Regions from separate parts of the Cohnella sp. genome, predicted to be linked through region 1. Evidence: riboswitches for the same ligand, from Rfam matches in the RefSeq annotation. Region 1 holds a riboswitch; each other region holds the start of a gene.
What was found. A riboswitch is a leader RNA that binds a small molecule or an ion and turns the genes downstream of it on or off. The one in region 1 is predicted to bind cyclic di-AMP.
Positions count from the first base shown of each region.

Region 1 (8,023 bases):
CGGAGGGCGTTGTTCTAAGAAATCGTGCAACGCCACCCAAATGACGGTCAAATGGAGGGCGTTGTTCTAAGAAATCGAACATTGGCACTCAGACGAGGCAAGCGCCTTCGCCGTCCTATGGTAGTTTTTCTACTTGAGAGACTTGTAATAAGCCGAGAAAACATCGGCAAACGCCTCCGCAGCGAGACGGCTTTCCTCCAACGTATTGTTGGCGCCCCCGATTTCGAGCAGCAGACTGCCCGGAGAGAGAGATTGGTTGTATTCCCCGTTGCCCTGGTGGGCGCTCTTGGAGATGACGCCGCGGGACAGGCCGGGATATTTCTTGTTCAGCCGCTTGTTCAGCTCTTCGGCCAGCTTCTGGTTGGCGGCGTGGTTCGGATGGGCAGTGCCGATAACGAACAGGATGCGTGCGTAGTTTTTGCCTTTGATTGCGATCGTCGTATTTTTGCGCGGAACGTCCGCGTCTCTGTGAATATCGAAGAAATAGGCCAGTGAAGGATTAGCCTTCTTGGCTTTGGAAATGGCTTTGCGAGATTCCGCGTAGGATTGCGAGAAGCCCAGCTTCTGAACTCTCAGTCTCTCGGCAAAATCCGTGGTTTCCACCAAAGAACGGATTCCCGACTTGTTCAGCATTTCTCCCAAATGTCCGCCTACCAGGGTAATGTTGATTTCGGGATCGTCGACGGAGGAGCCTTTGGCGTTGCGCGCGACGTTTTTCCAAGATTCCCGGTTATGGGTGTGGTAGATGTATACTTTCGGCACGTCGCCTTCATCGAGATTCGTCTTGACGACCCAATTAGCTACGTAGGCCCGATTTCCGTCTGCAAGCGAAACGAGATACCAATCTCCCTCGACCGCGGCGATCGGCAAAGTATCTCCCGGGGCGGCCTTGCCTACGATGTCGTAGTCCAGTCCCGGTCCGCTGCGCAAATTGGTCGTGTCCACGAAAACGACGTAGCGAAGAGGATTTTCGGTCTCGACCACCCAACTGGCGACGTAAGCGCGATCCCCGCTCGGAAGCGGCACGACGTACCAATCTCCTTCCGTATTGACGATCGGCAGCGTAACTCCAGGCACGGCTTTGCCTACAATCTCATAATCCAACCCCGGTCCGCTCCGCAGATTGGTGACATCCACGATTTTGACGACACTTCCGGGCGTCGCGACGGATGAATTCTGGCTGACCGGTTCGTTGGCCGGCTCAGTCCCGATGGCAGGGGCGGCCGGCGGGGATTCTCCGTAAGCCTCGGAAGCGGAAACGAAAGAGACGAATAGTAGCAGGACGACTGCGGCTGCACGGGTTGCGATTTTACGAAGAAACAAAGCATCCTCTCTCCCTGTTCGAAAATTCGTTTATACATTTTTCGACAGGGTTGAAGTAAAAGCCTGCTGTATGTCGGAAAATTATCATGAGAAGTTCGCGAGCGATGTCGAATAAAGGTGCTATGCACAAGAACGTATGTTTGGCATAATGAATGCAAAGGATAAACGGCGAGTGAAGCACACTCCGATAAGCGCCAGAAGGCGCTCGGGGCGTGCTTTTTTTCGCGTGTGCGGAAGTCGTCGGAGAGGGGATGTGGTGTATAATGAAGGTAACGGATCGGCGCAAGAAGGAGAAGCTGAAGCTCGATCAAATGATCGCAGCAAGCACGCGCACGGACGATGAGAAGCGGCAGCTGTTTGCGCAGGAGTTTGCGCGCCTGAAGGAGACGATCGGGGAGACGCTGGACGTCATCCGGGACCTGCATCAGCAGCGGCTGCTGCCAATCGGCGACATGGACCGGATCTTGCAGGTGCTGGGGAACATCCTGAACTACTTATACCGACATTACGGTGAATATAAACAAACGGAAGAGGAGGTACGCCGAATGTTCAAAACGTATATTCCGGAAGCGATGAAGAAAGGCGAAAAAAAGGCCAAAATCAAGGTTGCCCGCAATTTGCTGAAAATGGGCTTGGATGTAGGCATGATCGCGAAAGCGACGGAGCTGACCCCCGAAGAGGTGACGAGCCTGCAGAAGAAAAAAAGTTCTGTCCAGTAGTCTAAGGCACTACTTAAAGGAACAAAGGCCCGCTATAGGCGGGCCTTTGTCATATAAAAGAATTATTGCTTAGCGACTTCCTCGGCTTCGATCTCCGTTGCGATTTTCTCGTAGGTCTCGTCGCTGAGAATTCGGCGAGCTCCAAGATAACGCTTGGCGTAATAATTGTCGTCGAGGGAGGTAATCGTCACGCCCTTGGAAGCGGCGTGGGCGAACTTGTTCTTGCCGATGTAGATTCCGACGTGAGAGACGCCGCTGCCGCTCGTATTGAAGAATACGAGGTCCCCAGCGCGCAAATCGTCGTCGGAGATCTTCTTGCTCTTCTCCCAGCTGTACATGTCCCGCGAAGAGCGGGGCAGGTCGATTCCGAGTTCATTGAACACGTATCCGGTAAAGCCGGAGCAGTCAAATCCCTTCGGTGTCGTTCCGCCGTACTTGTAATCCGATCCGATCAGCGGAGCGATCGCTTTGTCGAGCTTCGAATCCGCGAATACGCTGCCGACCTGGAATGCCAAGAGCAAAGCAAGGCCAAACAAGAAGACTGAAACTTTACGCAAAACCGGCGACTCCTTCCAATGCCTACGAGGTTAGCTTAAGGGTTCGGTAGAAGGTCCCCTATGGCTTCTTTGAAGCAAAGCCAACTCACCCGAAAAGATGGTTCCCCCGTTCCCCGATTCACGGGAACTCGGCATTTTATGATTTCTTTAGCTTTATATATTCGGTTATCCTGACGAATTTCCTGCATCTTCTATATTAGAATTCCTTAATCTAGGGACGGCCATTAGGCTCGGATACCCCTCCTTTCGTCCCGAATGTATCCCGCCGATAATAACGCCAAACCCCGGCTGCGGCCGGCAAGCGGCGCAACCGGGGAATGTCCCGGGAAGAATATTGTCGATTGTCGGGACGTGATAAGCCTACGATTTCGCGTCTCGCCATACGTGAAACTGGGATGCGGAAGTCCACAGCTTCAGCAGGGAGCGCACGAAGTGAAAAGCTTGATGCAGCGTCACGGCGAGGAAACCCGACCAGAGCAAGGAGATTGCCCAGGCTGCGGCGGACACCGCAAGTCCGATGCCGAGCATGACGAGCGTAATGCCCAGCAGGGGGAAGGCCCGGCGAAACGCCAACCCCAAACTTCTGACGATACCTTCCCGCGCAGCCGCTCCGAACTGCATGAATTGGCAGACCAGATGTACGGCGAGTCCGTACAGCAGCCATGAGGCCGCGTAAGGGAGCAGGTCGAGGAGCCAATTCGTCAGCGAAGGCTCGGAGAAAAAGCGGTCCTTGGCCATCGGCAGCAGCCATGCGGCGGGAAGCAGGAGGAGCGCGTTCTCCATCCAGTAGAGCAGGGTGACCGGCTTCCATGCCCGTCGCACCCCGGACAATACCCGCGTTCCTTCCTCCTCGGCGGAGTGGCGGAAGGAGTAAAACAGTCCGGCATTGATCAGGGGGGTTAGCACCATCCTCAGGAGAAGCAGTCCGCCGAGCACCCAGAGCACGTCGTCGACGAGATCGGTTTTCAGCAGGCGGAACTGGGCCTCGATCAGGAACAGATGGGCGGCGTCGGAATTCGGATGTTCGTCGGGATAACGCGCGAGTACGGGCGTTACGACCGAATCGACGAACCGGTACAGGAAAAATCCCCACAGCAGACGGTACAGGAACAGGAGAACCAATACATATTTATGCCTGACGGTCATGTCCCATCCCATTTTTAGTCTTTCGCGCATTTTCTTCCCTCACCTCACCAGGCCAATGATCCGAACAGACCTTCTATAATCTGGGTTATTCCGGTTGCATACCGGGAGCGCTGTTCGGGCGGTACTTCGGCTTTGAGATAATTGTTGTACTTGCGATTGTCGAGCACGATATGGTTGCCGGGATCGATCGTCGCGTAGAGCAGCGGGGAGGCCGACTCCAGCTTGAGCTGAACGTGGGGCTGAACGCCGTCCCAGCGCTTGCGTACCGACTGGCCGTCCTGGAACTGCAGCCATACCGATACCGCTTCCGGGCTGCCCCCGTTGCGCCGAAGCAAGACGATGCTCTCGTAGCCGGTGTCCGTCTTTCTCGTCTGAATCGTTTCCACCGAGAAATCCGCCATTTCGCCGCGCTGCACGTAAGCCCGGAAGAAGTCGGTCCATTTCTCCTTCGTCACCGTCTCCACGACTTTCTGGAAGTCCGAGAAAGAAGGATGCTTGAACTTGTACTTCTGAAAATAGGTTCGCATGATCTTGCTCATCGTTTTGTCCCCGACTTGCTTCTCCAGCGCGAAGAGCACGAGCTTGCCCCGCAGGTAGACGTTCTCGGCGTATCCGTCCGAGGAGCTGAACTTCCAGGAGGAGAGGCTCAGCGGCTCGGGATGGGTCATATAGCTGGCCTCGATCGGCAGATTGGGCAGTACGCCGTAAATGCTGGCCATCAGCTTATCTTCGGTGTAGGACGTAAAGCCTTCGTCCAACCAGGCTTCTTCGAATTCGTTGGAAGCGACGAGCCCGTACCAGTATTGGTGGGCGATCTCGTGGACGAGCGTTCGTTCCAGCTCATAGCCGGGATTGTCGTCCCGGGCCGACGCTCCGGTGACGAGCGTCGGATATTCCATGCCGCCGGCACCGTTGCCGCTTGCCGGAGGGACGACGACGGAGAGAGTGGAATAGGGATATTCTCCGTACCACTGTCCCAGCTTGGCTAACGCGGACTTGGCAGCGTGCATGTAGCGGTCTTTCAAGTGCTGATGGAGCGGGTCCAAATAGAGCTTGATCCGAACTCCGGGAATTCCGGGCGAAGAGAACGAATCCTCCACGTACACGAAGTCCGGAGAAGCCGACCAGGCGAAATCGTGCACGTCGTCGGCATAGAACTGGAAGCTCTTGCGCCCGCCGGAGACGGCCGGGGTTTTCGTAAGGAAGCCGGTAGCCGCTACTTTATAACCGTCCGGAACCTCGATGCGAACGCTGTAGATGCCGAAGTCCGAATAAAATTCGGAATCTCCGTGGTATTGGTGCAGATTCCAGCCCTCGGAGGCGCGCCCCCTCATTCCGGACGTCTCGTAGACGGGAATTTTGGGAAACCATTGGCCGGCCATGACGAAGTTGCCGGATTTGCCCATGCGAGCGAAGATTTCGGGCAGCAGAACGTTGAACTTCATGCGCAAGGTGACGGATTCCCCAGGATTGACCGGTTCGGGTAGCCGGAAAGCCGCCAGCGTGCGGTCGTTGCGGTTGCCGTCGTCCGGCTGCACGTAATGGACTCTGGGCAGAAGCGTTTCCCCTTCCTCAGTGGTCAGAGAGGTAAGCTCCATCCCGCCGTAGCCGCCTTCTTTCATTTTGTCTCCCCTGAGCTTACCTCCCGATTCGCGGAGGAACGTACTGCCGGGCGCGAAAGCGTTCGGATATAGATGAAGGTACATCTCGGAGACCGCTTTGCGCCCGGGATTTTTCCAGGTAACGACCTGCTCTCCCAGCAGGGTTCCGCTGTTCTCGTCGAGCGAGACGGAGATGTGGTATTCCGTTACGCGATTGCTGAGGACGACGGCTTGCGGTTTCTGCGGAACGTCGGGCCCGGGATTGGGCTCGGACTTGGCTTCTGCCGCGGGCGGGCCGGCGGCGGGAAGATCGGACAAGGAAGACGCGGGCAGGGCGTATTGATCGACCCAAGCGTCGGCAAACCCGAATCGGACGGACATGACAAGTACGGCAGCGGCGGCGACGAATAGCAGCATTCGCAGCGAACGGCGCTTAGGCATACGGATAACCCTCCCGTTGACAAGCATCTACGAGATATATATGTAGGTTGTCCGCGGATTATATCTGGAGTTTCGGGCCAAGCTACTATGAATTGTAGTTGACAGGGATTTCGCAAATCTTTTAATATGAAGGAAGAGTGCAAACGTTTGCGCAAAATGAGAATCGAGGAGTTGGCATCATGAACGGAAAATGGTGGAAAGAGGCGGTCGCCTATCAAATTTATCCCCGCAGCTTTATGGACGACAACGGTGACGGCATCGGGGATTTGCCGGGCGTCATCTCGAAGCTCGATTATTTGAAGGAACTCGGCGTCGACGTGCTCTGGATCTGTCCGATCTACAAGTCTCCCAACGACGACAACGGGTACGATATTTCCGATTATCAGGACATTATGGACGAGTTCGGCACGATGGCCGATTTCGACCGTTTGCTGGCAGAGGTTCATTCCCGCGGGATGAAATTGATCCTGGATCTGGTCATCAACCATACGTCCGACGAGCATCCGTGGTTTATCGAATCGCGTTCGAGCCGGGACAATCCGAAGAGAGACTATTATATTTGGTCCGACGGGAAGAACGGGGCGGAGCCGAACAACTGGGAGAGTATTTTCAGCGGCTCAGCGTGGGAGTACGACGAGGCAACTGAGCAATATTACATGCACGTATTTTCTACCAAACAGCCGGATTTGAATTGGGAGAACCCGCAAGTCCGCCAAGATCTGTACGCGATGGTCAACTGGTGGCTGGATAAGGGCATCGACGGCTTCCGCGTGGACGCCATCTCCCATATTAAGAAGATTCCGGGCTTCCCGGACATGCCGAATCCGGACCAACTGCGCTATGTGCCTTCCTTCGAAGGCCATATGAATCGCGAGGGCATTCACGTTTTCCTGCAGGAGATGAAGAGCGAGACGTTCGACAAGTACGACGTCATGACCGTCGGAGAAGCGAGCGGGGTGACGGTGGATGACGCGGAGCTGTGGGTCGGAGAACAGCGGGGCGCGTTTAATATGATTTTCCAATTCGAGCATATGGGGCTGTGGCAGAAGACGGCGGACGGTTCCGTGGATATCCCGGCGCTCAAGAAGACGCTCACCCGCTGGCAGAAGGGGCTCGAAGGAGTCGGCTGGAACGCGCTGTTCCTGGAAAATCACGATCAGCCAAGATCGGTATCGACGTGGGGAGACGACCAAACCTACTGGGAGCAGTCGGCGAAAGCGTTCGCGACGATGTATTTTCTCATGCAGGGGACTCCGTTCATCTACCAGGGCCAGGAGATCGGGATGACCAACGTCCAATTCCCTTCGATCGACGACTACAACGACGTAGCCAGCAAAAACCTGTACCGCACCGAGCTCGAAAATGGCAAAACCCACGAAGAGATCATGCGGGTCATCTGGAAAAACGGCCGCGACAATTCCCGGACGCCGATGCAGTGGAACGATCTCGACCAAGCGGGCTTCACGACCGGCACGCCTTGGCTGAAGGTTAACCCTAACTATAAGGAGATCAACGTCGAGAAAGAGCTGAAGGAGCCGGACTCGATCTATCATCATTACCGGAAGCTGATCGCGCTGCGCAAAAACAATCCGTCGGCGGTATACGGCGCGTACGACCTGATTCTGCCGGAGCACAAGCAGATCTATGCCTATACGAGAACGCTAGGGGAAGACAGGCTGCTCGTGATTGCCAACCTGTCCGCCGAAGCGGCCGAAAGCAGGCTGCCGGACTCCGTCGTTTATTCTTCGGCTGAGCTGCTGCTGATCAGCGGAGAGTCGGGAGACCGCAACCTGCGCGATCTCCGGCTTGCTCCTTACGAAGCGAGGGTCTATCGTCTCGTTTAAGCTTCCGCGATCAGCGGGCTTGGCAGCCCGAGATACATCAGCGTGAGACGGTGAAGCGCGCGCGTACAGGCGACATACAGAAGCTTGGCGTCCTGCGGCGCGGCCGCATAGCGGCGGTCGTCGGCATCCGCGACGAGCACGGCGTCGAATTCGAGTCCCTTGGCCAGATACACGGGAACGACGGTAATGCCTCCGCGGTATTGGGTTTGGTTCTCGGCGATCAGATTCGCCTCGATGCCGCTTGCTTGCAGCAGCTCAGCCAACCGGGCGCAGTCGTCGTCCGTGCGGCACACGATCGCGATCGTCTGCATGCCGCGCTCCCGGTTGTCCCGGATGAAGCGCTCGATGCGAGGGAGTCGATCCGTCTCGGCGTCCAGCTTGGCGACCTCCAC
Region 1 covers NZ_JBEPYQ010000008.1:8,692-16,714, reverse strand. The annotation lists gene spoIIP (stage II sporulation protein P) at 130-1,323, opposite strand; gene ACESLM_RS03985 (hypothetical protein) at 1,587-2,042, shown strand; gene ACESLM_RS03980 (C40 family peptidase) at 2,105-2,599, opposite strand; cyclic di-AMP (ydaO/yuaA leader) riboswitch at 2,604-2,743, opposite strand; gene ACESLM_RS03975 (hypothetical protein) at 2,960-3,775, opposite strand; gene ACESLM_RS03970 (M1 family metallopeptidase) at 3,790-5,787, opposite strand; gene ACESLM_RS03965 (glycoside hydrolase family 13 protein) at 5,967-7,631, shown strand; gene ACESLM_RS03960 (HelD family protein) at 7,628-8,023, opposite strand, start outside.

Region 2 (8,023 bases), on a different contig from region 1:
CGGCGATTGGCAGATGATCGTGCTGGCCAGCATCGGTCTGCTCGGAGTCTACGCGCTTAACACGGTGCTGAACTACATCGTCACCTATTGGGGGCACATGCTGGGCATCAACATCGAGACCGACATGCGCCGGAAAATGTTCGATCATATCCAGAAGCTGTCGTTCCGGTTTTTCGACAACCACAAGACCGGGCATCTCGTCGGCCGGGTGACGAACGATCTGAACGACATCGGGGAGATCGCCCATCACGGTCCCGAGGACATTTTCATCGCGGTCATGACGCTGGCGGGCTCCTTCACGCTGATGGCCTACATCAACCTGGAGCTGGCGCTGCTTACGTTCATCATCATTCCGATCATGGCTTGGCTGATTATCGTGTTCGGAGGCAAGATGACGAGCACGTACCAGCGGCTGTTCGGCAACGTCGGCAGCTTTAACGCCCGGATCGAGGAGAACGTTGGCGGCATTCGCGTCGTGCAGTCGTTCGCCAACGAGGAGCACGAGAAGAAGCTGTTCTCCGTCGACAACCGCAATTTCCGCGAGACGAAGCTGCTCGCCTACAAGACGATGGCGAAGAGCTTCTCGGTGACGTACATGCTGATGCGCCTCATCACGATATTCGTCATGGTGTGCGGAGCTTGGTTTTTCATCGACGGCCGGATCGAGCTTGGGGAATTTATGGCGTTTCTGTTGCTGTCTAACATTTTCTTCCGGCCGATCGAGAAGATCAATGCCGTGATCGAGAGTTATCCGAAAGGAATTGCCGGCTTTAAGCGCTACGTCGAGGTCATCGACACGGAGCCGGACATCGTGGATGGCAAGGACGCGGTAGAGGTCGATACGCTGCGCGGCGACATCCGCTTCGAGAACGTGTCGTTCGGCTACGAGGAAGGGCGGGACGTGTTCAAGGGAGTCGACCTGTCCATCCGCGCGGGGGAGACGATTGCATTCGTCGGACCTTCGGGCGCCGGCAAGACGACGATCTGCAGCCTGCTGCCGCGATTCTACGACGTCACGGGGGGAAGCATTACCGTCGACGGCATGGACATCCGCAATCTGACGCTGAAGTCGCTGCGCCGCAACATCGGCATCGTGCAGCAGGACGTCTTCCTGTTCTCAGGCTCGATCCGCGAGAATATCGCTTACGGCGATCTGAAGGCGACCGACGAGCAGATCTGGGAGGCGGCCAGACGGGCCTCGCTTGAGGACATGATCAAGCAGCTTCCGGAAGGAATGAACACGATCATCGGCGAGCGCGGCGTCAAGCTGTCCGGCGGCCAGAAGCAGCGGATGGCGATCGCGCGGATGTTCCTGAAGAACCCGCCGATCCTCATCCTCGACGAAGCGACGTCGGCGCTCGACACCGAGACCGAAGCCGCGATCCAGCAGTCGCTGTCCGAGCTGTCCGTCGGCCGCACGACGCTCGTCATCGCGCACCGGCTGGCGACGATCAAGAACGCCGACCGCATCATCGTCGTCGATGAGAACGGCATCGCCGAGCAGGGCAGCCATCAGGACCTGATCGCGTCCGGCGGCATCTACAGCCGGCTTCATCAGGCTCAGTATCAGCATGCTTGAGTCGATTGCGATATCGTCTAAATAAGCGATAAGGCAAGGGGCTGTTCCATAAGCAGAGTTGCTTGAGATGATCGATAGACAAAGTAGGGGTATGTACCTCCTGGAGAATGCCTCATACGCTCCTGAAACCACCTTATCACGGGTTTACCCATTCAGGTTTCAGAAGCGTATAGCATCGGAAGGAGGTACATACCCCTTGCACCTTTATCATCGATTAGCTTTCACAGCAACTTGATTGGCTTATGGGACAGCCCCTTAAAAACGAAATCGCTTATAAGAGAAGCCTGAATGCCAGTATTGGCTACGAGCGGCTCCGAAGCGGTTATTCCGCCGAATCGGTCGGTCCTCGCGAGGCTGGAGCGGCAGGCTGGGCAAGTTCGGCAGGCGTCGCAAGATCGGGATCAGGAGCGGGAGAAGCCGCATCGTACAGCCCCGTGCGCCCCTTGAACCAGCGGAACAGATGGGTCGAGATGACCTTCAGAATCGCGTAGCCCGGAACGGCGAGAATGATGCCGATCATGCCGAACAGGTTGCCGGCCGCGATTATGACGAAGATGATCGTGATCGGATGGACGCGCATCGTCTTGCCCATAATTTGCGGCGAGATGAACTTGCCTTCGATCAGCTGCACGATCGTCCAGATGACGATCATTTTGATCAGCATGATCGGGGAGGTCATCATGGCGACGATGAGCGCCGGCGTAATCGCGATCGCAGGCCCGAGATAGGGCACGATGCTCGTACAGGCGGCGATGACCGCAAGCACGAGGGAGTAGTCGAGGCCGATAATGAGATAACCGATATAGAGAAGCACGCCGATGCAGGCGCTGACGATGATTTGTCCGCGGATGTACGAACTGATCTGGTGGTTCATCTCCAGCATGACGCCGAAGGATCGGCCTCTCAGGCGGGTCGGCACGAAGCCGAGCACGAACGGGACAAGCTTCTTGCGGTCCTTGAGCAGGTAGAACAGGACGAACGGCACCGTAATGATCGCCAGTACCGTCTCGGTGATTTTGCCTACCACTCCGCCGATTCCGGACCAGGCGTTGCTCAGAATCGTCGATACGCGCGAGGAGAACTCGTCGGCCAGCCTGGCCGTGTCGATGCCGAGCATGCTCTGTAGCTCGTTGAAGTACTCGTTGCCGATCAGTTCCTCGAATTTCTGCTGCGCATTGTGCGTGTATGTAGGGAACTGCGAGATCAGACTGGCGATTTGCTCGCTGAGCAAGGGAACGACCTTCATGATGATGAGCGTAAGCACGGTCAGAATAACGAGATAAAGTCCGAAGATGGAGTATACGCGTTTAACTTTCCGGTGTTCCAGGAAGTCGACGATCGGATTGAGCAAATAATAGGCGACTCCGGTCAGCAGGAACGGCAGAAATACGGTCTCCAGAACGACGATAAACGGATGGAAGATGTACGAGATTTTCTCCAGAATGAAGATGTTCAGGCCGATGAGCAGAATGACGAACAGAAACAGAACGAACTTCCGGTCGATCAGCCCTTTAATTCCGTCCGATAGTTTGCGAGCGCTGTGCATGAATGTTCCTCCTTCTTTCTTCCATTGTAACCGACGCGAATCCCGTCGTACAAATCGTCGAAACCCGGGCGCTATCAAAGGTTGACAGGGTGGAGGGATTAAATTATAGTGAATTTAAGCTTAGTTTCCGGAAACTTCCGGAAAGCGGGGGAACCAAGTTTTTGGGGCGAATCATTCAGCGAGAATGTAGGGAACCATCTATCCCGAGCCCGTCAGCTAACCTCGTTTGCACTGGATGGGTCATAAGTTGCTCATTCTTTTGACCCGCTAAGGGTCTTTTTCTGTCTTTTTCGGCCCTTGTACGCAGCAGGAGATGGTCTGCCGCGGACGGGGTTTATTTTTGTCTTGAGACGAAAGGGGGTATAGCGGGGCTTGGAACGGATTCGTTCTCGAATTCGACTGAATATACCTGGAGGAGGAAGGCCGAATGCCGCAACCAAAGTATATCACCGATATCGGAAAAATCTCTCGCATCCCCGAGGAACAACGTGAGAAGCTGAAGAAAATCACCGAGAAATTCGTGTTTCGGGTGAACGAGTATTATTTGAATCTGATCGATTGGGACGATCCGCACGATCCGATTCGCAAGCTGGTCATCCCGAACGAGGGAGAGCTGGAGGAGTACGGACGCTGGGACGCTTCGGACGAGGATACGAACTACGTCGTCAAAGGCTGCCAGCACAAGTATTCGTCGACCGCGCTGCTGATCGTCTCCGAGGTGTGCGGGGCTTACTGCCGATATTGCTTTCGCAAGCGGTTGTTCCGCAACGACGTCAAGGAGGCGACCTCGGACATCGAACCGGGCTTGCAATACATCGCGAACCATCCCGAGATCAGCAACGTCCTGCTGACCGGAGGCGACAGTCTCATTCTCGCCACGCCTAAACTGCGCGCCATTTTGCATAGATTGCGCGAAATCGAGCATGTGAAGATTATCCGGCTCGGTTCGAAAATTCCCGTCTTCAACCCGATGCGGATCTACGAGGACGAGGAGCTGCTGGAGACGATTCGCGAGTTTTCCGACGCGAACAAGCGAATCTACGTCATGGCCCATATCAACCATCCGCGCGAGATTACGCCCGAAGCGGTGCGCGGCTTCCAGGCGCTGCACGACGCCGGCGCGATCGTGGTCAACCAGACTCCGGTGCTCAGAGGCATCAACGACGATCCCGAGGTGCTTGGCGAGCTGCTCGACCGGCTGAGCTGGGCGGGCGTGACGCCCTACTATTTCTTCATCAATCGTCCGGTGGCGGGCAACAACGATTTCGTGCTGCCGCTGGCCCGGGTGTACGACATCGTGGAGAAGGCGAAGGCGCGCACTTCCGGTCTGGGGAAAAGGGTGCGCCTGTCGATGAGCCATACGTCCGGGAAAATCGAAATTTTGGCGATCGAGAACGGCAAAGCCTACCTGAAGTACCACCAGTCCCGAGACGGCAATTACGGCAAGTTCATGATGCTGGATTGCCCCGACGACGCCTCTTGGTTCGACGATCTTCCGGGAAGCGAGCGCTATTGGAAGAAGCCGGCGAAGCGGACGAAGGAAGTCGTATCCGTGAACGAGCTCCCGGACGTCCCGCGCAAGCGGGAGAGAAGAGCGGAGGTTCCGAGCTGACGGACGCGCCGAAGCGAGCCTTCGGGCCGTTCTGAACAGATCCGCCCTGCGAAGGGCCGACCCGCAAGCCGGGCGACGACAACGGTCGCTCCCCGGCAGCTTGCGGGCCGGTTTTTTTTCGCGCGTTCCGCTCGAATGCAACCCAAAGCGACAAAGGTTCCGCGGTTTCCCGTCGACCGTTTGACATGCTTCTTGCCCGCAGGAAGGTAAAATCTATTCATTCCAATATATGGAGGAATGGATGGGCGTGTCGAAGGGGAGCAAAACGGTCGTATTCATGCTGATCATCCTGCTCGCGGCGCAAGGAATCGCGGACGCGGCGGGCGTTCGCTCCGGGCAATGGAGCGGCAAGCAGGCAGGCTCCCAACCTTTTCCCGAAGCGTACACGGAGATCGAGGGAGTGCTCGGGTTTCGCGGCGGGGGAGCAAGGAACGCTCCGTCCTACGGCACCGCGGAGATGCGGACGTACCGGCCCAAGGTCGTCTGGGAGAAAAAGACGAAAAGCAGCTCATGGGGCGGCGGCGCGGGTTGGACGGGACAGCCGGCGATCGTCAGATGGAAGCCGGAAGTGCTGCAGGCGATGAACGTAAAGGCGAAGTTTCGCTCCAAGCCGGATTTTACGGAAGTGATCTACGCTTCCTTGGACGGTTACGTCTATTTCCTGGAGCTGGAGACGGGCGAGGAGACGAGAAACCCGATCAAAGTCGGCAATCCGATCAAAGGCAGCGTGTCCGTCGATGCGAGAGGTTATCCGCTGTTGTACGTGGGAGAGGGCATTCCCGAGAACGGAACGATCGGATTCAACCTGTACAGCCTGATCGATCAGACAAGGCTGCTCCGCGTAAACGGCATCGATTCGTTTGCTTACCGGAGATGGGGCGCGTTCGACGGTTCGGCTTTGTTCAACCGGTTGGACGATACGCTGACCGTGGGCGGGGAGAACGGATTGTTTTACCGCGTGAAGCTCAATACGTCGTTCGATCCGCAGCGGAAGACGCTGTCGATCAAGCCGATCGTCAGCAAATTCCGTTATAAGATAAGCGCGAACGCCTACCAGGGCATCGAAAATTCCGTCGCCGCTTACGGGGACTTCGCCTATTTTGCCGATAACGGAGGCAGCCTGCTGGCGATGAACGTGCGGACGAACGAGCCGGTCTGGGCGCTTCCGCCGCTGGACGACACGGATGCGACGATCGTCGTCGAGGCCGAGAACGATGTTCCGTACTTGTATACGGGGACTGAGGTCGACAAGCAGGGGAACAAAGGCTACGCCTACTTGCGCAAAATAAACGGCCTGACCGGTCAAGTCGTCTGGCAGGCGAAATACGAATGCCTCTCCATCGTCGGAGGGGATCACCCCGTGAACGGCGGCGTGCTTGCGACCCCCGTCGTTGGCAAAGGGAACATCTCCGATCTCGTCGTGTTCACGATCGCGCGCTACGGGACGCTCGGCGCCGGTCTGATGGTCGCCTTGGACAAAAAGACCGGCAAAGAAGCGTGGCGGCTGCCGATGAAGCGCTACGCCTGGTCGTCTCCGACCGACGTCTACGATTCGCAGGGCAACGCCCATCTGCTTCAAGCCGATTCCGGCGGGGTCGTCTCCGTCGTCTCGGCCAGGGACGGCCGAGTTCGCGGAAGCTTGGCGCTCGGCGCCAACATCGAAGCGTCCCCGGCGGTGTTCGGCGATTATGCGGTCGTCGCTTCGCGAGACGGCAAGCTTTACGGAATCAAGCTGGAATGATCGGAGGCGACTTCGACGATTCGCCACGGCAAATGCGGGGAGCTTCGAGCGAACTCGAAACGCAGCTCGCCATGGAGCGTTCCCCGATCCTGCAAGCGAACGAGCAGGGGGAGCGCGACCGCAGCCGACAGCTTGTCATCTTGAACGTCGTCGTGTTCCGCGGTGCGGGTTCGCTTGACGTAGATCGATTCCAATCGTCCGATCAGCCGATCCATCGCTTCGATGCGGTCGGCGGACGCATCGGACCAGATCAGCCGCAGCATCTCGCCGTCCTTCTGGTTCAGCGCTTCGACGAAGCTGGCCGCCAGCACTTGCGGAGAGGCGGAATTGAAGTAGCTGCGCAGGCTCCCGCTTGCCTTGTGCACCATCAGCTGATGCGCAGGGTCGGGCGTGTTGGAGCGGTGAGAGCTGCTGCCGAGGAAATGCACGCAGAAGTGGCCGTTAAAGCCGTTATCCGGAATGCCATCCCCTCCGTGGGGCATGCCATTCATGGAAGCGGCTATTCGCGCGCCGTCTTTGGAGACGACGATCGCTCTGCGCTGCCAGCTCCACTTGCCCCCGTAAATCTGCTTCATGACTTTCGAATCTTCCCGCGAGACCGGCTGCACGTCGGCATGATCGCTGCCGGCGCGTCGCTGCACGCGAAAGCTGAGCCCGCTCTCCAGATCGACAATGGTGAACAGGCTTTTGCGCGTAACGACGTTCCGGGCTTCGTTCCAGTCCATGAGCTCCCCATAATGCCTCCATCGCAGCGTCTCCGCGTAAGCGAGCAGTCGTTGCGACGCATCGGGGGAGAGCCGCAGCATCTGCTGCGCCGCTTCGTCCCACAGATTGCCCTTTCGTTCCAGGCGGTACCGTTTGTTTCGTCCTTGGGCATCCCGAATCGCGACTTCCATGTCCGTATAGCAGTCCGCGCGTTCCGCCGGCAGGCGCTCCGCCCGGGCGATCCGCGCAGCGAGCGCCGGACTGTCGATCGACAGCTCGCTGAACATGTCGGCGGCTTGACTGGCGCGCACGGACATCTCTATCCGAGGCCGCTCAGGGGCTGTCGGAGCCCTGGCTAACGCCGGCAAGCCGCAGACGCACGCCAGACCAAGCGCGGCGGTTAAGATTGCGCCGATCCGGCGCCATGCCTGCAGCCGCATTAGTCGGGTCATCCTGTTTCTTCCTTTCTGGTCCGTGTCCGAGTCTATCGTTATTTTCGGCGAACGATGGAATGATTATGTGGCATAAGGCCGGCGAGTTTCGCGCAACGTAATGAAGAACGCGCAGTCCGGCGCAGACGAGCGTGAATCGTTGACTTCATCGAATCGAGGGATCGACTTGGCTTGGAAATGGATCGTCGGCATGCTGATGCTCGCGCAAACGGTATCGTTGCCGGATCAACTTACGGTGACTTCCGACGGAAGGGAGATCGCCGTCGTTCGCCGCTCGGACTATGAATTTCCTTTACCGGGACTGCCTATCGTTAACGACGTTAAATTATCGGAGCTTACGAACCGGGTCGAGAAGCTGGCGAATCGTCCGCCGACGAATGCCGTGCTG
Region 2 covers NZ_JBEPYQ010000055.1:4,405-12,427, forward strand. The annotation lists gene ACESLM_RS17915 (ABC transporter ATP-binding protein) at 1-1,579, shown strand, start outside; gene ACESLM_RS17920 (AI-2E family transporter) at 1,902-3,125, opposite strand; cyclic di-AMP (ydaO/yuaA leader) riboswitch at 3,233-3,371, shown strand; gene ACESLM_RS17925 (KamA family radical SAM protein) at 3,553-4,737, shown strand; gene ACESLM_RS17930 (outer membrane protein assembly factor BamB family protein) at 4,979-6,478, shown strand; gene ACESLM_RS17935 (hypothetical protein) at 6,457-7,635, opposite strand; gene ACESLM_RS17940 (VanW family protein) at 7,802-8,023, shown strand, end outside.
Region 2: linked by a shared signal. The riboswitch ahead of ACESLM_RS17925 (KamA family radical SAM protein) and the one ahead of ACESLM_RS03980 (C40 family peptidase) in region 1 are both predicted to bind cyclic di-AMP.

Region 3 (8,023 bases), on a different contig from region 1:
TCCTGCACCGCATTCTGAGTATAAACGTAGCGCCTTTTCTCTTCTTTTGTCGGTATCCCGTCCACTCAGCTTGTCTGCACCACATTTTGAATAGGTACGTAGTGCCTTTTCTCTCCTTTTGCCGCTATCCCGTTAGCTCAGAAACCTGATCAACCGACATTAGCGAAGAGACTATCCCGTTCGGTCAGTTGATGCATTTCGTGCTATTTATGAACTTCACACTGATTCGCCCTTGAGAGTATCCCCGTCGCTCAATACAAATCCAATTCGTTGGAAATCGGGCTTGTTAAAATGAAGAGAAGCTGTTTACAAATACAAAGAAGAGAGAGGAGGATTACCCAAGTTTAAGCGATTGTTGCCTTGCGGCTCGAGTTAATCTGTTAGAGCGGGAACCGCCGGCAGTCTTAGTGAGCTCCGGGTAGGTGATTCTAGAAGAATGGATGCAATCCGCGAGTAATTGAACGTAGAGGGTGGATCTGCCGCGATTGTAATAATAGCAAAATTGATCAAGATACGCCTGCAGGTGCTTAGGACCGATGCCTAGAAACGTTCGGCCAATCCACCAAGTCACATCGTACCCCATCCACACGAGCTTTTTATTCATATCCCGTCCGTACTTTCGGGTTACGATTACGTTTGTCGCATCGTCAGGATGAACGTGAGCGCGAATGAAAGGCGCCGTATCCGGGCAGTCGTACTTGTCTTTTAACGGGGCTTTGGATTGCAGTTTAATCACAATTGTGTCTGGAGTGCCGTCGCTCGCATCCGAAGCGCCGATCAGCAGAGGTTGTTCTTGTTGATGCCAGTCGAAGGAAGGAACCATCCGTTTGCAATAGACGGAATCCGAAACGCGAACAATGCCCGATAGCAGCCGATTCGATTCTCTCGCAGCCATGGCGCGGCGAATTTTGTGACAGATCAACCAGGCCGTTTTGTAGGTGACATGGATCGCTTCGGAGAGCTGGCGGGCATTCACGCAGCGGGGCTGGGCATGCAGAAAAATGGCCTGGAACCAACGATGAAGAGGCGTACGGCTGCCCTCCATAATGGTGCCGGCGATCAAGGAAGTTTGCGTATGGCAGGAGCGACATTCGTAGAGCGGAATCCGACGGGTGGAAATGAGATAGAAAAGCGGGTGGTTGCAGCGCGGACAGCGAAAGCCGTCGGGCCACTTCAACTCGAACAGAACAGGGAAACAATCCGCTTCCTCATTATAGACGGAACAGAATTTTTGGAATTTCTCCGCGGCTTCTTTAAGGCTCATACGAATCTCCCTTCCGCTTTAAAAGAACGTTTGTTCTGTTTTTATTATACCAAACATTTGTTCTTGTTTAAAGTTTTAAATAGTTAATTTTTCTTTTTATTTATAGTGACTTCCAACTGACTCGAGGGGATATCGGCAAAAGGGGCGAAGAACTGTAAGCGTGGTATAACGTCAACTGACCGAAAGGGATAGCGGCAAAAGGGTGGGAAAGACGGTGGGGCAGGTGCGGCGTGAACTGAATGGAGGGGATAGCGGCAAAAGGCATACAGAGAATGAATGGAGAGAGATAGAACGAACTGATCGAGAGGGATATCGGTAAAGGGATGAAACGTAGCTGTGAAGCGGACTGACGGAAGGGGATAGCGGCAAAATCTGAGGGGTTATTATATGCGCTCTAGACCAAAGTCTAATGCCTGCTGGACGAAAGTTCGGAAACGAACCCGACGCGAAACGATGGGAGCGGGGGAGACGGCGAGATACAATGAAGCTAACGCAAAACGGAGGCGGAGGAACGGATATGCAAAATCAACCGGAATGGTCGGCGGGCAACGCGGGGTGGACAAGAGGAACTGCGGCGCTGCGCCGCGGCTTCGGCAGTGCCAGACAGAACGTCTGGATGACGTGGGAGAGAACGGCCGCTTGGGCGATGAAGCTGACGAGCGAGCATTCGCTGTACGCGGGGATCTGCATCGTGATGGTCAAAAGGTATAAGGGAGAGCCGTTTGTCTGCGAGGACGGGACCCGGATCGAACGAGGAGACCGGATCGGCGAGCTGCATCTGAACAACGGGAAGGTGCTGGCGCTGACACGGGAGCTGGGGGCGGACCGGGCCGCGCTTCAGACGGCGCGTCTGGCGAGGAAATCGCTTAAGGAAATCCGGCGGGAGTTGGACGGTCGGCCGGAGCTGGCTCCGGTCAAGGCGCTCGTCGGGGTTACGATTCTCCATCGGGGACTGACGCACGGTCTCGGATTTGAACAGCGTCCGCTTGCTTCGAAACGGTTCGAGAAGCTGACGTCGATCTATTTGAAGCTGCTTCTCCGCTTCATGCATCCGAACGGACTGGCGCGCAGCGAGCGGAGCAGGCTGAAGCTGACCCCGGTGATGCTCGTCTGCACACGCGGCAATCTCGCCCGCAAGTTCGGGCCTAAGCCGGAGCTCCGGCAGCACGGGGGCGGATCGTCCGGCTGCGAAAGTTTAGCCTCTGGATAAGGAGTGAGCAAGTTGAACGCAACTCCGATCGAATCGCGAGCCCAGGCCGTCAAGCAAGGGGCGGCTTGGCGGCCCTTGCTGTGGCTGCTGCTCATTCCGGCTATTAATCTGCTGTACGTCCTGCAGAACCGGGCGGCGGGCAACGCGAGGTCGCTTGTAACCGAAGTCGACGGGAGTATTCCGTTCGTGCCGGCATTCGCGCTGCCTTACTCGCTGTGGTACCCGTTCCTGTTCGTCGTATTCGTTCTTGTTCTTCGCAAAGACAGGAGGGAATATTTCCGGCTGCTGCTGGCGTTTTGCCTCGGCTTGCTGCTGTCGAATCTCGTTTTCCTGGTGTTTCAGACGACCGTTCCCCGCCCCGAGATCGGGACGGAAGGTTTTTTCCACGGTATCGTCTCTTTTATTTATGCCAACGACCAGCCCTACAACTGCTTTCCGAGCGTACACGTGCTGACGAGCGCTCTTATGATTTACGGCGCTCGCCGATTAAGAACGGCGGCGAAAATCCCGATCGCGGTCGTGGCCGTCAGCATTATCGTTTCCACGGTGTTTATCAAGCAGCATGTCATCGCGGACGTTATGGCCGGGCTGCTTGCCGCCAAGCTCGTCTTCTGGCTGGCCGGCAAGCTCATCAGGCGGTTCGAACGAAGAAGAGAGCTGTCGGATAAGTATAAACAGAGTATCAGACAGCTCAGCTTCAGGTCCGAGGACGAAGCGCTCGATGAAGCCGCCAGATCACGATGCCGACGAGAGCCGGGGTGAGGAGGCTGAAGACGCCTCCGGCGAAATCGCCCGGCAAGCCGTCGAACATCATCTGCATGCCCATCAGAATCGCATCGAGCGTTACATGCGCGAAAATGACGGCCATCAAGCCGAAACGCAGCATGAACCAACCGAACAGGAACGACAGCAGCACGAGTTCGATGACGCGCGTGTAAACCGGATAGACCGCGTAACCGACATGGCCGAGCGCCCAGAACAGTCCGGGCGGCACGATGGCGATCGTCGTCAGGACGACGACCGTTCGGGCCGAAGGCTCGCCGCCTTTCAGCTTGCGCGCGAGGCCGACGAACCAGCTGCGGAATACCCCGATGCCGAACAGCCGGCTTTGCAGCTCCTCCGATATGCCAGCGCACCAAGCCAGCAGCGGCAGAAGCAGAGGAATGCTCATATTGTACATCGACTGCGTGGCGTCCGAAGAAGCGAAAGCGCCCAAGCTCTTTTCCAGCACGAGCAGGATGACGGATTGAGCCCCCAGCAAAATAAAGGCGAGGAAGTAGCCTTCCTTCATGCTCTTCAGCACCGCTTCCCCGTAACCCGATTCCCGCCATCTCGGCCAGAGCGAATGGCCCATCGATTTCCATAAGCCGTCTCCGCCGACGGCCGAGAAATAAGTGAGCAGCGCCATCGCCGCGTAAGTGACAAGGCTGACCGTAAGATTAACGGTATCCCCTATGCTGACTCCCGATTCCCAAGTACCTGCCCGCAGACCCGGAATCATGTTATAGGTCAGGCCCGCGTACAGCGCGAAAAAGACGGAAGCGAGGAAAATGCCCCTCCGGTAGGAAGTATGCCCGCCATGAGTCCCCGTATAGACGATCGCCAGGATGAACAGCAGCACTTGGGGCAAAATGAAGCCGAATACCGACAATCTCGTCGCCCAGCGTTCTTGCCCTTCCATGTATTCTGTGAACGCCTCAGGCAGATCCACCCGGTAATCGACCGCTCCCCCTTGCCAGCTCGGGAAAGACGAACTCGTCAGGCGGAATGGCGCCGGAGCGGTGACTTGAAGCTTAAGCTCGGCTTCCCCGATCGCCGCTTGCCGGGAGATGTATTCGAAAGCTCCTCCGTCGGTCGTTCCGCCCGCCCATTCCCAATCGCTCGTGCGAACTCCGAACCAGGAAGCGTACTGCAGCACGCTGGCGGCTTGTTCGGCCGTCGGCTCCTCCGACGAGGATAAGGCTTCGCCGATAGCAGAGTCGGAATCCGCGCCCAAGTGCCGCCAAGCGACGAGGCTGCCCGACTCCATATGGAGCGAGACGGTTAGCGCCCCGGGCACCCCGTCCGCGTACAATTCAACGACGTAGACGTCGGTGGGGGTTGCCGCGGCCCACTGCTTATTGTACGAGTCTGTCAACGCATGTTTGGATAAGTAGCCGTTCGTTTTGCCGTCCGTCATATGCGTGACCGTCGTCTTTTTTACGTCGGAGGCTTGGATGTTGAATTTGTCGGCGGCCCATTGGATCGCCCGCTGCTCCGCTTCGGCCCTTGTGAGCACGGGGGCGGTGTGCATGGAAAACAATTGCCCTGTAATGGGGAACACTTGGATCAATAAAAACAATGCCAGTCCGATCGCGGCCGTCCAAACCCAGCGTTTGTCCAGCGGAAGCGGTCGATTTTCGATCATTCGGTTTCTCTCCTCGCCTGCAGAAATTCAAGTAAACGTATACAGTGGCTTCGCTCTTGACGGCTGCCGATTTTTTCATTTAGTATCTCGTATTTTCGGCGAAAATGAAAGCAAACGAAGCGATAATGACTGTCCGATGGCTAATCCTTCGGATAATTGTGCGAAAAAATGCCTAAACGAGCCGGATTGCCCCCTTTTTGACGTTGTTCCTCCGCGGGGTAAAGACTATAATGCGGTGGTACGTCTTTTATCCGATAGAACGGCCGAATTTCTGCATGCAGAAAACGGGGGAACCAACGGACGACGTGTACAAGAACTATTGTATTCGAACATCCCGGGGTGAATTCCGACCGCGACCGACGCGGAGGATAGGGCAGCCTGTTCGAGCCCGAACCCGACAGCTAACCTCGTAGGCGCTATACGAACAGGAATCGCGTGCAGTGAAGGCACTGGGGTTCCAGTGCTTTTTTTTGCGTCTAGAGGGAGCCTATGGCGTTTTTGCTTATTTGCGTAAAAAAGCGACGGGTGCAGCAGAGGTGGATTAATTGTTAAAAAAAGCGGTGCGATGGTTGTATGCTTCTCCTCCGAGAATATTGCTGCTCGGATTTTCTTTCATTATATTGACGGGGGCCGTGCTGCTTATGCTTCCCGTCGCGTCCGAGAACCGGGAGCCGCTCTCTTTCGTGGACGCCTTGTTCACCGCGACTTCGGCGACATGCGTGACCGGTCTCGTGCTGTTCGATACGGGCTCTCACTTCTCCACGTTCGGCCATTGGGTCATTTTGCTGCTGATCCAGATCGGCGGCATCGGCTTCATGACGATGGCCACGCTGTTCGCACTGATTTTGCGGAGGCGGATTTCGCTCAAGGAACGGCTGGTTTTGCAGGAATCGCTGAATCAGGGCAGCATCGAAGGACTCGTCCGGCTCGTGCGCAAAGTCATCTTCTACGCGCTGGCGCTGGAGCTGGCCGGAGCGGTGCTGTATACGATCCGTTTCGCGCTTGATATGCCGCTCGGAGAAGCGATATACCACGGCGCGTTTCATGCAATCTCCATCTTCAACAATGCGGGCTTCGATCTGTCCGGGGACGGCAGCAGCCTCATTCGATACTCCGAGGATTATTATATGAACGCCGTCTCGATGGCTCTGATCGTTCTTGGGGGATTCGGCTTTATCGTGCTGGCCGATCTATTCGATTATCGGAATAAACGGAAGTTTTCGCTTCATACAAAAGTTGTGCTAAGCGTTTCCGCGACGTTGATCGGCGTTGGGGCGCTGATCATCTTGATCTTCGAGTTCACGAATCCCCGCTCGATCGGCGATGAGCATTTTTCGCATAAAGCGCTGTCCGCGCTGTTCCAGTCCGTGACGACCCGCTCGGGAGGCGTCTCTACCGTGGAAATTGCCGAACTGCGCCAAGCGACGCAATTTTTCATTGTCATTCTGATGTTTATCGGAGCTTCCCCGGGTTCGACGGGCGGAGGGATCAAGACGACGACGTTCGCCGTGCTGGTCGGCGCGGTGCTGGCGATGATGCGAGGCAAGGAGGACGTCGTGCTGTTTCGGCTGCGGCTCGCCCAGGAGCGGGTGTACAAAGCGATTACCGTTACGCTGTTCTGTATCGGGATCGTGCTGGCGGGAACGATGCTGCTCGCGACGACCGAGGATGCCAGCTTCCTGAAAATTCTGTTCGAAGCGACGTCGGCATTCGGCACCGTCGGATTATCGATGGGATTGACCGCGGACTTGAGCTTGGCGGGCAAGCTGACGATTATTGTTCTGATGTTTATCGGTCGTCTAGGGCCGCTTACGTTGACTTACGCATTGGGGCCTAAGCAGGGACGATCGCTTTACCGTTACGCGGAAGGTAAAATCATCATCGGGTAGAGGACGGAGAAACATGAAATTTAATCAATTCGTTATTATCGGGTTGGGCCGGTTCGGCTCCAGCCTCGGCCGGGAATTGATCAGTTTGGGGTACGAGGTGCTCGGTGTGGACCGGGACGAGGAAAAGGTGCAGGAGTTGTCGGGGGTGCTGACCCACGCGATCATGGCGGACGCGACGGACGAGGAGGTGCTGCGTTCCGTCGGGGCGCGGAATTTCGACTGCGGCGTCGTCGCGATCGGCGACGATATCCAGGCGAGCATTCTGGCGACGATTCTGCTGAAGGAGCTCGGAGTGAAGAAGGTCGTAGCCAAGGCGGTATCGGATCTGCACGGTCGTGTGCTGGAAAGGATGGGCGTCGACCGGATCATCTACCCGGAGCGGGACATGGGTGTTCGCGTCGCGCACCAACTCGTCTCGCCCAACCTGCTCGATTACATCGAATTGTCCAAGAAGTATACGATCGCGGAGCTGGCGGTACCCCGGTGCTGGTCCGGCAAATCTCTGGAGGACGTCGATTTGCGCGGCAAATTCGGCTGCAGCATCGTGGCGATTCACAAACCCCAAGGCATGATCATCGCTCCGGCCGCCAAAGACGTATTGTCCATGGAGGACGTCATGGTGCTGATCGGCACGAACGATCAGATCGGACAGTGCCAGGAGTCGTTCGATTCCGGTGAATGAAAACCATCCCGTTCGCTCAGGCTAGAAATAGAATGAGCGGGATGGGAGGGTTCGGCGATGAAGATGAAACGCCTGGGAGTAGCGGTGATGGTGCTGGCAAGCGTCGTCACCTTTTTAGCGTTGCGGGGCGGTTCTGCAGCCTCGGCCAGCGCAGGGCAGTCGAAGCCTTCAGGCATCCACTGGACCGAATGGGAGCGCAAATACGAAGGCGTATTTGTGCTGTCCGCTTCGCGCGAGTCCCGTAAGGTGGCTCTGACGTTCGACGACGTGCCCGATCCTCGCTTTACGCCGCGAGTGCTGGACATCTTGAAGCGCAAAGGGGTTCGTGCCAGCTTTTTCGTTGTCGGCACGCGAGCGCGCAAATATCCCGACCAGGTCAGACGCATTCATCGGGAAGGCCACGATATCGGGAATCACTCCTACAGCCACCCCGACTTTTCGAAGATGTCGCTTGCGAGGGTGCAGGAACAGATCATGAGGGCGGAAACGGCGATTGCCGCGGCGGTCGGGTTCAGACCGAGGCTCGTCCGTCCCCCGTACGGGGAAATCGTGCCGAGGCAGCTGGACTGGG
Region 3 covers NZ_JBEPYQ010000065.1:7,355-15,377, forward strand. The annotation lists gene ACESLM_RS19905 (transposase) at 335-1,264, opposite strand; gene ACESLM_RS19910 (YkoP family protein) at 1,746-2,474, shown strand; gene ACESLM_RS19915 (phosphatase PAP2 family protein) at 2,487-3,236, shown strand; gene ACESLM_RS19920 (hypothetical protein) at 3,172-4,881, opposite strand; cyclic di-AMP (ydaO/yuaA leader) riboswitch at 5,133-5,313, shown strand; gene ACESLM_RS19925 (TrkH family potassium uptake protein) at 5,427-6,770, shown strand; gene ACESLM_RS19930 (potassium channel family protein) at 6,784-7,452, shown strand; gene ACESLM_RS19935 (polysaccharide deacetylase family protein) at 7,510-8,023, shown strand, end outside.
Region 3: linked by a shared signal. The riboswitch ahead of ACESLM_RS19925 (TrkH family potassium uptake protein) and the one ahead of ACESLM_RS03980 (C40 family peptidase) in region 1 are both predicted to bind cyclic di-AMP.

Region 4 (8,023 bases), on a different contig from region 1:
TTCGACTTGTCTTCCGACCATATGATCGGCAATTTGCTTGCGTTCGGAGTCAGCGTGGTCGGCGCGCTGTTTAACTTGAGCTGCATGTCGCTGATGAAGCGTTACTCTTCCTTGCGCGTAAGCGCCTGGTTTATTCTGTTCGGCAGCTTGTTCATGATCCCGTTTACGCTGGGCGGCTGGGGCAAGGTGGATTGGAGCGGTCTGGGAGCGGGACATTACGCGGCGATCGCTTATAACGTGATCGTCTGCACGGTCGTCGCGTTCGTTGTCTGGAACGCCAGCATGTTCAAGATCGGCGCGGCTCGCGCCAACTTCTTCCGCTACGTCGTGCCCGCGGCGGCCGTCATTGCCGGGCTGCTCTTCTTCGACGAGTCGATCTCGGGCTGGCAGATCGTCGGAGCCGTCTGCATGGCGGCGGGGCTCGTCTGGATCAGCATGGAGAAGAGGCGCGAACCCGCCCCCGTTCTGACCCGCATGGAAACGAGAGAAGGAGTTGTCCCTTGACGGGGCAACTCCTTCTTTGTCATTTCGCTTCGGTTCCGATTACGGTTACGGATAAGGGATCGACGTATTCTCCTTCTTTAAGCGTCGAGTAATGTAGATGGGGACCGGTGGATTCCCCGGTGCTGCCCATCTGTCCGATCAAATCGCCGGACTTCACTTCGTCTCCGGCTTCGACCGCGAGCTTGTCCAGGTGCCGGTATTCGGTGACCCACGCTTCGCCGTGCTCGATCTTCACCGTCAAGCCTTTGGCAGAGTCGTATTCGGACTGCACGACTGTGCCCGCGCCGGCCGCGAAAATATCCGATCCGGCTTTGCCGGCGATATCGATGCCGTCGTGCAGCGATTTTTCGGATGTGGTCGGATGGATGCGGTAGCCGTAGCGCGAGCTGATTTTCGCGTCTTCCGGCATCGTGAGCCGCAATTGAATTTCCTTTGCGCTATCGTGGTTCGTTTCAACGGCTTGAGCGGGCTGCGGCTCGCCCTTGTCCGCCGCGAGAGCGGACGGCAGCAGTAAAGCTCCGGCCAGAATGAAGACGGCGGCCCCGGTATATAAGGCTTTCTTTCGAGCTGGTTTGTAGTCTCGGATCATCACGATTCTCCTTGCGATCAGTTTTTTGCTTCCGAAGAAACCGACTCCCGATAACGCGACTTTCCGCGCGGCTCCGATTTCCAGCAGCTTGATCATGCAGGACGCATAGGTTTCCTTGGAGGCAATGGCATTCAGCACGTTCGCGTCGCAGGCGCTTTCCTGATCGATGCGCATTCTCCTCAGCCCGTACCACGCCAGCGGATTAAACCAATGCGCGGAGACGAGCGAATACGCCAGCAAGTTGACCCAAATATCCTTTCTCCGGTAATGGGCCAGCTCATGTCTGAAGATGCATTCCCATTCGGCTTCGGCCAGACGTCCGGCCAAATCCCGCGGAATCAGCACGACCGGGGAGAAAATGCCGAACAGTGCCGGTCCGGACACGAGACGGGTCAAGCGAAGCTGAACGCCGGGGCGGATGCCGCTGTCCGCGCGGATTCGCGCGAACATTTTTTCCAGCTCGCGGGGGACGGTCAGGCCGGGCTCTCGCCGTAGCGCCCGGGACATGGCAAGATGTCCGGCGAGCGGAAACAGCAGCGCCAGAGCGATGCCGGATAGCCACACGGCCGCAGCGATTCGAAGAAGAAGGTTGTCCGGAGCCCTATTGGAGCTCGCGGGTTGTGAAGCTGCCTCTTCTCCTTCGAATACGGCTACGCCGCTTGTCCCCTCTGAAGCTTCCGCTGCTGCGGCGGCCGAGAGGTTTTCGGCGCGAGATTGAATCGCGTCGAAGACCGGCAAGCGCGTTTCCAGCGTATCGGGCACGGGCAGCCATCTCAGTTGGTTTCCTACGTCTCCGGGCAGCAGCGGGATCAGCAGCTTCGCGAGCAGCAGGAACCACAGGGCGTACTTCCAGCCTGGGGACAGCGTCCTGCGCCACAGTCGCAGCGCCGCCGCGAGCAACAGCGCGAGGACGGCGGCTTCCGCCGAGCCGACGAGCGCTTGCCCGAATATTCGGATCGCAAGCTCCATCGTCATTTCTCCTTTTCCCGGAGCAGGTCTTTCAACTCCTTGATATCGTCGGGAGAGAGCTTGCCGGATTCCAGGAAGTGCACCATCATCGGTTTAAGCGCGCCTCCGTAAATTCGGTCGAGGAAGGAGCGGCTTGCTTCGCGAACGCATTCCTCTTCGTTGACGAGCGGGAAGTAAGCGTACTCCCGCCCGTCCTTGCGGAAGCCGAGAGCTCCCTTCTGAACAAGTCTGCCGATGAGCGTCTTCACCGTCTTCGGCTTCCACGATTTCGTCCCGCTTAAGCGGGAAATGATGTCGGCGGCCGTTAATGGCGACGTTTGCCATGCGATTCGCATAATATCCCATTCCGCGTCCGAAATGGGTGGGGATTCGGGCATGTCGGTTCCTCCGTTCGTTCATCGCCGGCGATGAATACGCCAAAGATTACAACTGTAGTCTACAAGGGTAGATTACAGTTGTAATCGATTTGTGTCAAGCTGTCCGCGTCGGAAAATTTACGGCGTAGGGGCGGAGCGGGCCGGGGATGCCGCTTTGAAGCGATGGTAGCGGAGTAGGATATCCTGGTGGAGGGCGTGATCTTCGGGGATTCCCATATGCTTGCGGATGACGTGTCCGACGCCTCTCTGGCGAATGGAAGTTTGCAGAATGACCGCCTCGAGATCCCCGTCATCGTCGTACAGCAGCGCAGAGGCCATGGCGGATGCGAGATGCGGAACCGGAATACCGTTGTCGAAGGCTTGCAGCGCCGGACGCACCAGCCTTTCGTTGCTGGAAAGCTTGCGAAGCGGAGAACGTCCGACGCGGGCGATCTTGTCGACGATGGCGGCGTTCTCGAATCTGCGCAGCGTGCCGCGTACGTATTGGCTGTGTTCAGCCTGGCTGAAGCCGTGTTTGGAGACGAGCAGCCGGGACGTCTCCTCCAGCGTCCGCTCGACGCTTCGCCGCAGCTCCGGGTCGCGCATCGATTCCTGGATTGTCCGGTAGCCTTGCCGGTATCCGTAATAAGCGGCGACGGAATGCCCTGTATTGACGGTAAACAGCTTTCTCTCGACGTACGGCTCGAGCGAGTCGACGTATTGGGCGCCTTCGATGACGGGGAAGAGATCGAGCGAAGGGACGCGCTCGATAATCCATTCGCAGTAGGGCTCGACTTTGACGGCGAGCGGGTCGGCGTGCTGCTGCGGAGGGACGATGCGGTCTACGGCCGCGTTCGGGCAGACGAGCATGCTGTCCGCGAGCGGCTTCCATTCCGGCGCCAGATGGCGCATGATCCATTTGCGCAGCAAGGCGCTTCCGTTCATCGCGTTCTCGCATGCGATCACAAGCAAGGGGCGGGGCCTCTCTGCCAGGCGCGCTTCGATTCCCCGGGCAATCGGCTCCGCGATCTCGGGAAGCGCGGACGCCCCGACCGCCGTCGTAATCACATCCGCTTCCGCGACCCGTCTGATGACGGCATCCCGGTCTTTGAGGCTGACGGCGGTCACGTCGCTTACAAGAGTGCTGCGCTCCGGCTCTCCGGCGTAGGTGACGGTGTACTGCTCCTTTAGCTGCAGGGCTTTGACCTGGCCGGCGTTGCGGGCGGCGAAGCACACTTCATAGCCCGAACGGGACAGCATCAGTCCGATAAATCCTCTTCCGATATTTCCTGCTCCGAACTGTACGGCTTTCATAATCCGTTCCTCCTCTTCGCGTGATGAATGTTGCTCTTCCGTGTATGCTCGATCGTTCGTTAGAAAAGACCGCTTGGATTTTCGTTGGGAGCTATCGCCATTAATTTTCTGATTAATCAGAAAATTAATGGCGCAGAAGGGGCGATGGTGGTGCTGCTTCGTGTTCGTTGCAGTTTTCAGCCCCGTGCGGCGCGACCGCAGCGAACCTCAACCTCGTGCAGCGCGACGAGGGCAAATACAGCGACCTGAGGCAGCGAGCTTCAATCCCGCGCAACGCGACGAGGCCAAAAAAAGTGCCTCGGATCAGCGAACCTCAACCCCGCGAGTCGCGACGAAGGCCAAAAGAATGCCCTGAAGCAGCGAACCTCAACTCCGCGCAACGCGACGAAGGCCAAAAAAGTGCCTCAAAGCAGCAAGCCTCACCCCCGCGCGGTATCAAGCCTCGACTTAGCGATAGCGGGCTCGAACCCTCGCGCATGCCACACCCCCGACTGGCGTCGTCGATCTCAAGACGCTTCCGAACGGCCGGCTAGATGGCGGAAGTCCAGCTCCGCAAGCGAGCTGGCCCGGTAAGGAGATTTCGGGAAGCCCAGCGTTTCGGTCAGCACATTCGGAACGACGACGCACACCGTTCCTGCGGCGATCGCAGCTTTGGCTCCGTTGGGGGAATCTTCCACCGAGATCGTCTCTTCGCCGCGAACACCGAGGATGCTCATCGCTTGCAAGTACAGCTCGGGATTGGGCTTCACTTTGCTAACGTGATCGGAAGTGCGAATGCACTCGAAATAGTCGGTCAGCTTCAGGCGATCCAGATGAGTGCGAACCCAATGCTCGGAGGAGCTCGAAGCGAGGCCGATTTTAATTCCGAGCGCTCTGGCCGACTCCAGATAGCCGAGAACTCCCGGACGCACCGTTTCCTGCTCCATTAGTTCGGCGTGCTTGTCGTGAACGGACCGGCGGAAAGCCGCCTTGTCGATCGGCAGGCCAAGGTCGGTCATGAGATATTCATAGGGATTAAAAGCGTGCAAGCTCGTGCCGATGCATTGCGAATATTGCTCCAGCGTCAGCTCGACGCCGTGGGAGCGGTACGCTTCGCGGAACGCCCGGTACCAGGCGGTCTCCGTATCGATGATTGTTCCGTCGAAGTCGAAAATAATGGCTTTGATCATGAACAGTCTCCTTTCGCGCTTTCCGCGCCCGATAGAATGTTCCGGATGGTCCATCCGGAAAGAGAAAACGGCAAAAAGGGCCCCTTTCTCAGGGCCCGGCTTCCGAAAGAAACTGAAGAAGCAAAATATAGACCCATCTTCCGCAGACGAGGTTAGCTGACGGACTCGGGAAGATGGTCTCCCTACGTTCATATGCGAACGATTCGCCCCAAAAGTGGTTCCCCCGCTTTTCGACGACGAGCGCCGAAAACTAAGCGTGTTATAACTGTAACTCAAAGTCAATTTAATGTCAAGTTATATTACATTATATTTGAATAAGGGGTTTAATGTAACTTTATATTACATTAATATGCCGCGTTAATGGTTTGAACGAGCTAACCCCGGGGGGAGGAGGGCAATGTTGTCAGGTTAAAATTTGTCGCCCCCGGTCCTGGCGAATAGGTTGAGCCTTGACGGGACCGAGACTGCGAGGCCAAGGCCAAAAAAGTGCCTCGGCGCTGTCCAAGCCGCGCGGCCAAGGCCAAAAAAGTGCCTCGGCGCTGTCCAAGCCGCGCGGCCAAGGCCAAAAAAGTGCCTCGGCGCTGCCCAAGCCGCGCGGCCAAGGCCAAAAAAGTGCCTCGGCGCTGTCCAAGCCGCGCGGCCAAGGCCAAAAAAGTGCCTCGGTGCTGTCCAAGCCGCGCGGCCAAGGCCAAAAAAGTGCCTCGGTGCTGTCCAAGCCGAGCATAGTACGCTGACAACATTGAGCTAACCCCTCCTCTCCTCGCCCGCTCCGACCGGAACCTTACGAAGCACCCTGCGGTATTCCGAAGGAGAGAGGCCGCTCCACAAGCGGAACTTCTTGGAGAAATAAAGCGCATCGCCGTAACCGACGGACGAAGCGACCTGCTCGATCGTCATGTCCGAGGCAAGCAGCAGCTCGGCCCGCTGCATGCGCATCTGCAGCAGATACTGCATCGGCGACATGCCGGTCGACTGTTTGAACAGCTTGCACAGGTGGGTGCGATGGTAGCCGAGCATTGCCGACATGCCCGAGACGGAGATTGGTTGGGCATATTGCAGCGTCAAATACTGCAAAGCCTGCTTCACGACGTGATCCGAATCCGTCGTCGCTGCGCCGCCTGCGGAGACAGAGAACCGCTTCTTGGCGCGGGCGGCACCGAGCTGGTGCAGCAGGAGGCGAAGCCAGCCTTCGGCTTCCAGGTTGGACAGTTCCGCGCCGAGCGAAGCCTCGAAGCAGCGGCGGAGCTGCTCATAGGCGTTGCGGAGATGCGGATTCAGGCTGCCGGAGACGACGGGGGATTCGGGAGTAACGCCGATTGCGTCCATGGCCGCGGCCGCGCCGGGGCCGTTGAAGGCGAACCAGGCGTACCGCCAAGGCGCGTGCTCGTCGGCCTGGTACGAGAACAGCTCCCCCGGAAAGATGGCGAAAGAGTCCCCCGCGCCGCAGCGGTATCCGATTCCGCCGATTGTAAAATCCCCGTGCCCGGACAGAACGGTGTGGATCAAATAGTAGTCGTGAACGGCGGGTCCCATTTTGTGCAGTGGGACCGGCTGGCCTTCCCCGCTGAAGAGAACGGCCAACTCGCCGCCGGAGGGGGAGGGGTTCATGCCGAGGACGTACTCGTCGTGATCCGGATTCATCGCGTCCACCTGCCTGTTTCCTTTTCTCCCACTATAGCAAACAAACGACAAATGTCCATATAAATGCGCGATGCCTCCATACTCTTATGAGTGCGCTTGCTTTACATTGAGAGTAGCCAATCATTTTAATCAGCCGGAGGTTATGAACTTGTCCAAAATTACTTTTATCGGCGCGGGAAGTACGGTTTTCGCCAAAAACGTGCTCGGGGACGTTATGCACACGCCTGCGCTGCAAGGCTTCGAGATCGCTCTGTTCGACATCGATCCGGTTCGTCTGAAGGATTCCGAAAACATTCTCAATAACATCAAAAAGACATCCGGAAGCAGCTGCGTCATTAAGTCCTACAGCGACCGCAAAGAGGCGCTTCGCGGAGCGAAATACGTCGTTAATGCGATTCAGGTAGGCGGTTACGACCCTTGTACGATCACGGATTTCGAGGTTCCGAAAAAATACGGACTGCGCCAGACGATCGCCGACACGGTCGGCATCGGGGGCATTTTCCGCAACTTGCGCACGATCCCGGTCATGCTCGACTTCGCCAAGGACATCCGCGAGGTTTGTCCGGACGCTCTATTCCTGAACTATACGAACCCGATGGCCGTGCTGACGAACGTGATGAACACGTACGGCGGCGTCAACACGGTCGGTCTGTGCCACAGCGTTCAAGTGTGCGTGCGCGACCTGTTCGACAACCTGGGCATGGACGCGACGGGCGTCAAGTCGAAGATCGCCGGCATCAACCACATGGCCTGGCTGCTGGAAGTGTCCAAGGACGGCGTCGACCTGTACCCGGAGATCAAGCGCCGCGCGGCAGAGAAACAGAAGGAAAAGCACCACGACATGGTCCGTCTGGAGCTGATGCTGAAGTTCGGCTACTATATCACGGAATCGTCCGAGCACAACGCCGAGTATCACCCGTACTTCATCAAGCGCAATTACCCGGAACTGATCGAACGCTTCAACATTCCGTTGGACGAGTATCCGCGCCGCTGCGTCGAGCAGATCAAAAACTGGGAGAAAATGCGCGAGGAGCTCGTCGGCGACGCGAACCTCCAACACGAGCGCTCCCACGAATACGCCTCCTACATTTTCGAGGCGATCGAGACGAACGCGCCGTTCAAGATCGGCGGCAACGTCATGAACACCGGCGGCCTGATCGCCAACCTGCCGCGCGAAGCTTGCGTCGAAGTTCCGTGCCTCGTCGACCGCTCCGGCATCAACCCGACGTACGTCGGCAACCTGCCGCCGCAGCTCGCCGCGCTTAACCGGACGAACATCAACACGCAGCTGCTGACGATCGAAGCCGCGATTACGGGCAAGAGAGAGCACATTTACCATGCGGCTATGCTGGACCCGCACACTTCCGCGGAGCTGTCGCTGGACGACATCGTTTCCTTGTGCGACGACCTGATCGAAGCGCATGGGGATTGGCTGCCGAAGTTCTCTGTGGTATAGTACGTAGGTAACTTCATAACCGAAG
Region 4 covers NZ_JBEPYQ010000003.1:87,869-95,891, forward strand. The annotation lists gene ACESLM_RS01745 (DMT family transporter) at 1-504, shown strand, start outside; gene ACESLM_RS01750 (M56 family metallopeptidase) at 524-2,062, opposite strand; gene ACESLM_RS01755 (BlaI/MecI/CopY family transcriptional regulator) at 2,065-2,439, opposite strand; gene ACESLM_RS01760 (mannitol-1-phosphate 5-dehydrogenase) at 2,557-3,732, opposite strand; gene ACESLM_RS01765 (HAD family hydrolase) at 4,239-4,901, opposite strand; cyclic di-AMP (ydaO/yuaA leader) riboswitch at 5,027-5,168, opposite strand; gene ACESLM_RS01770 (hypothetical protein) at 5,351-5,635, shown strand; gene ACESLM_RS01775 (AraC family transcriptional regulator) at 5,646-6,542, opposite strand; gene melA (alpha-glucosidase/alpha-galactosidase) at 6,691-7,998, shown strand.
Region 4: linked by a shared signal. The riboswitch ahead of ACESLM_RS01765 (HAD family hydrolase) and the one ahead of ACESLM_RS03980 (C40 family peptidase) in region 1 are both predicted to bind cyclic di-AMP.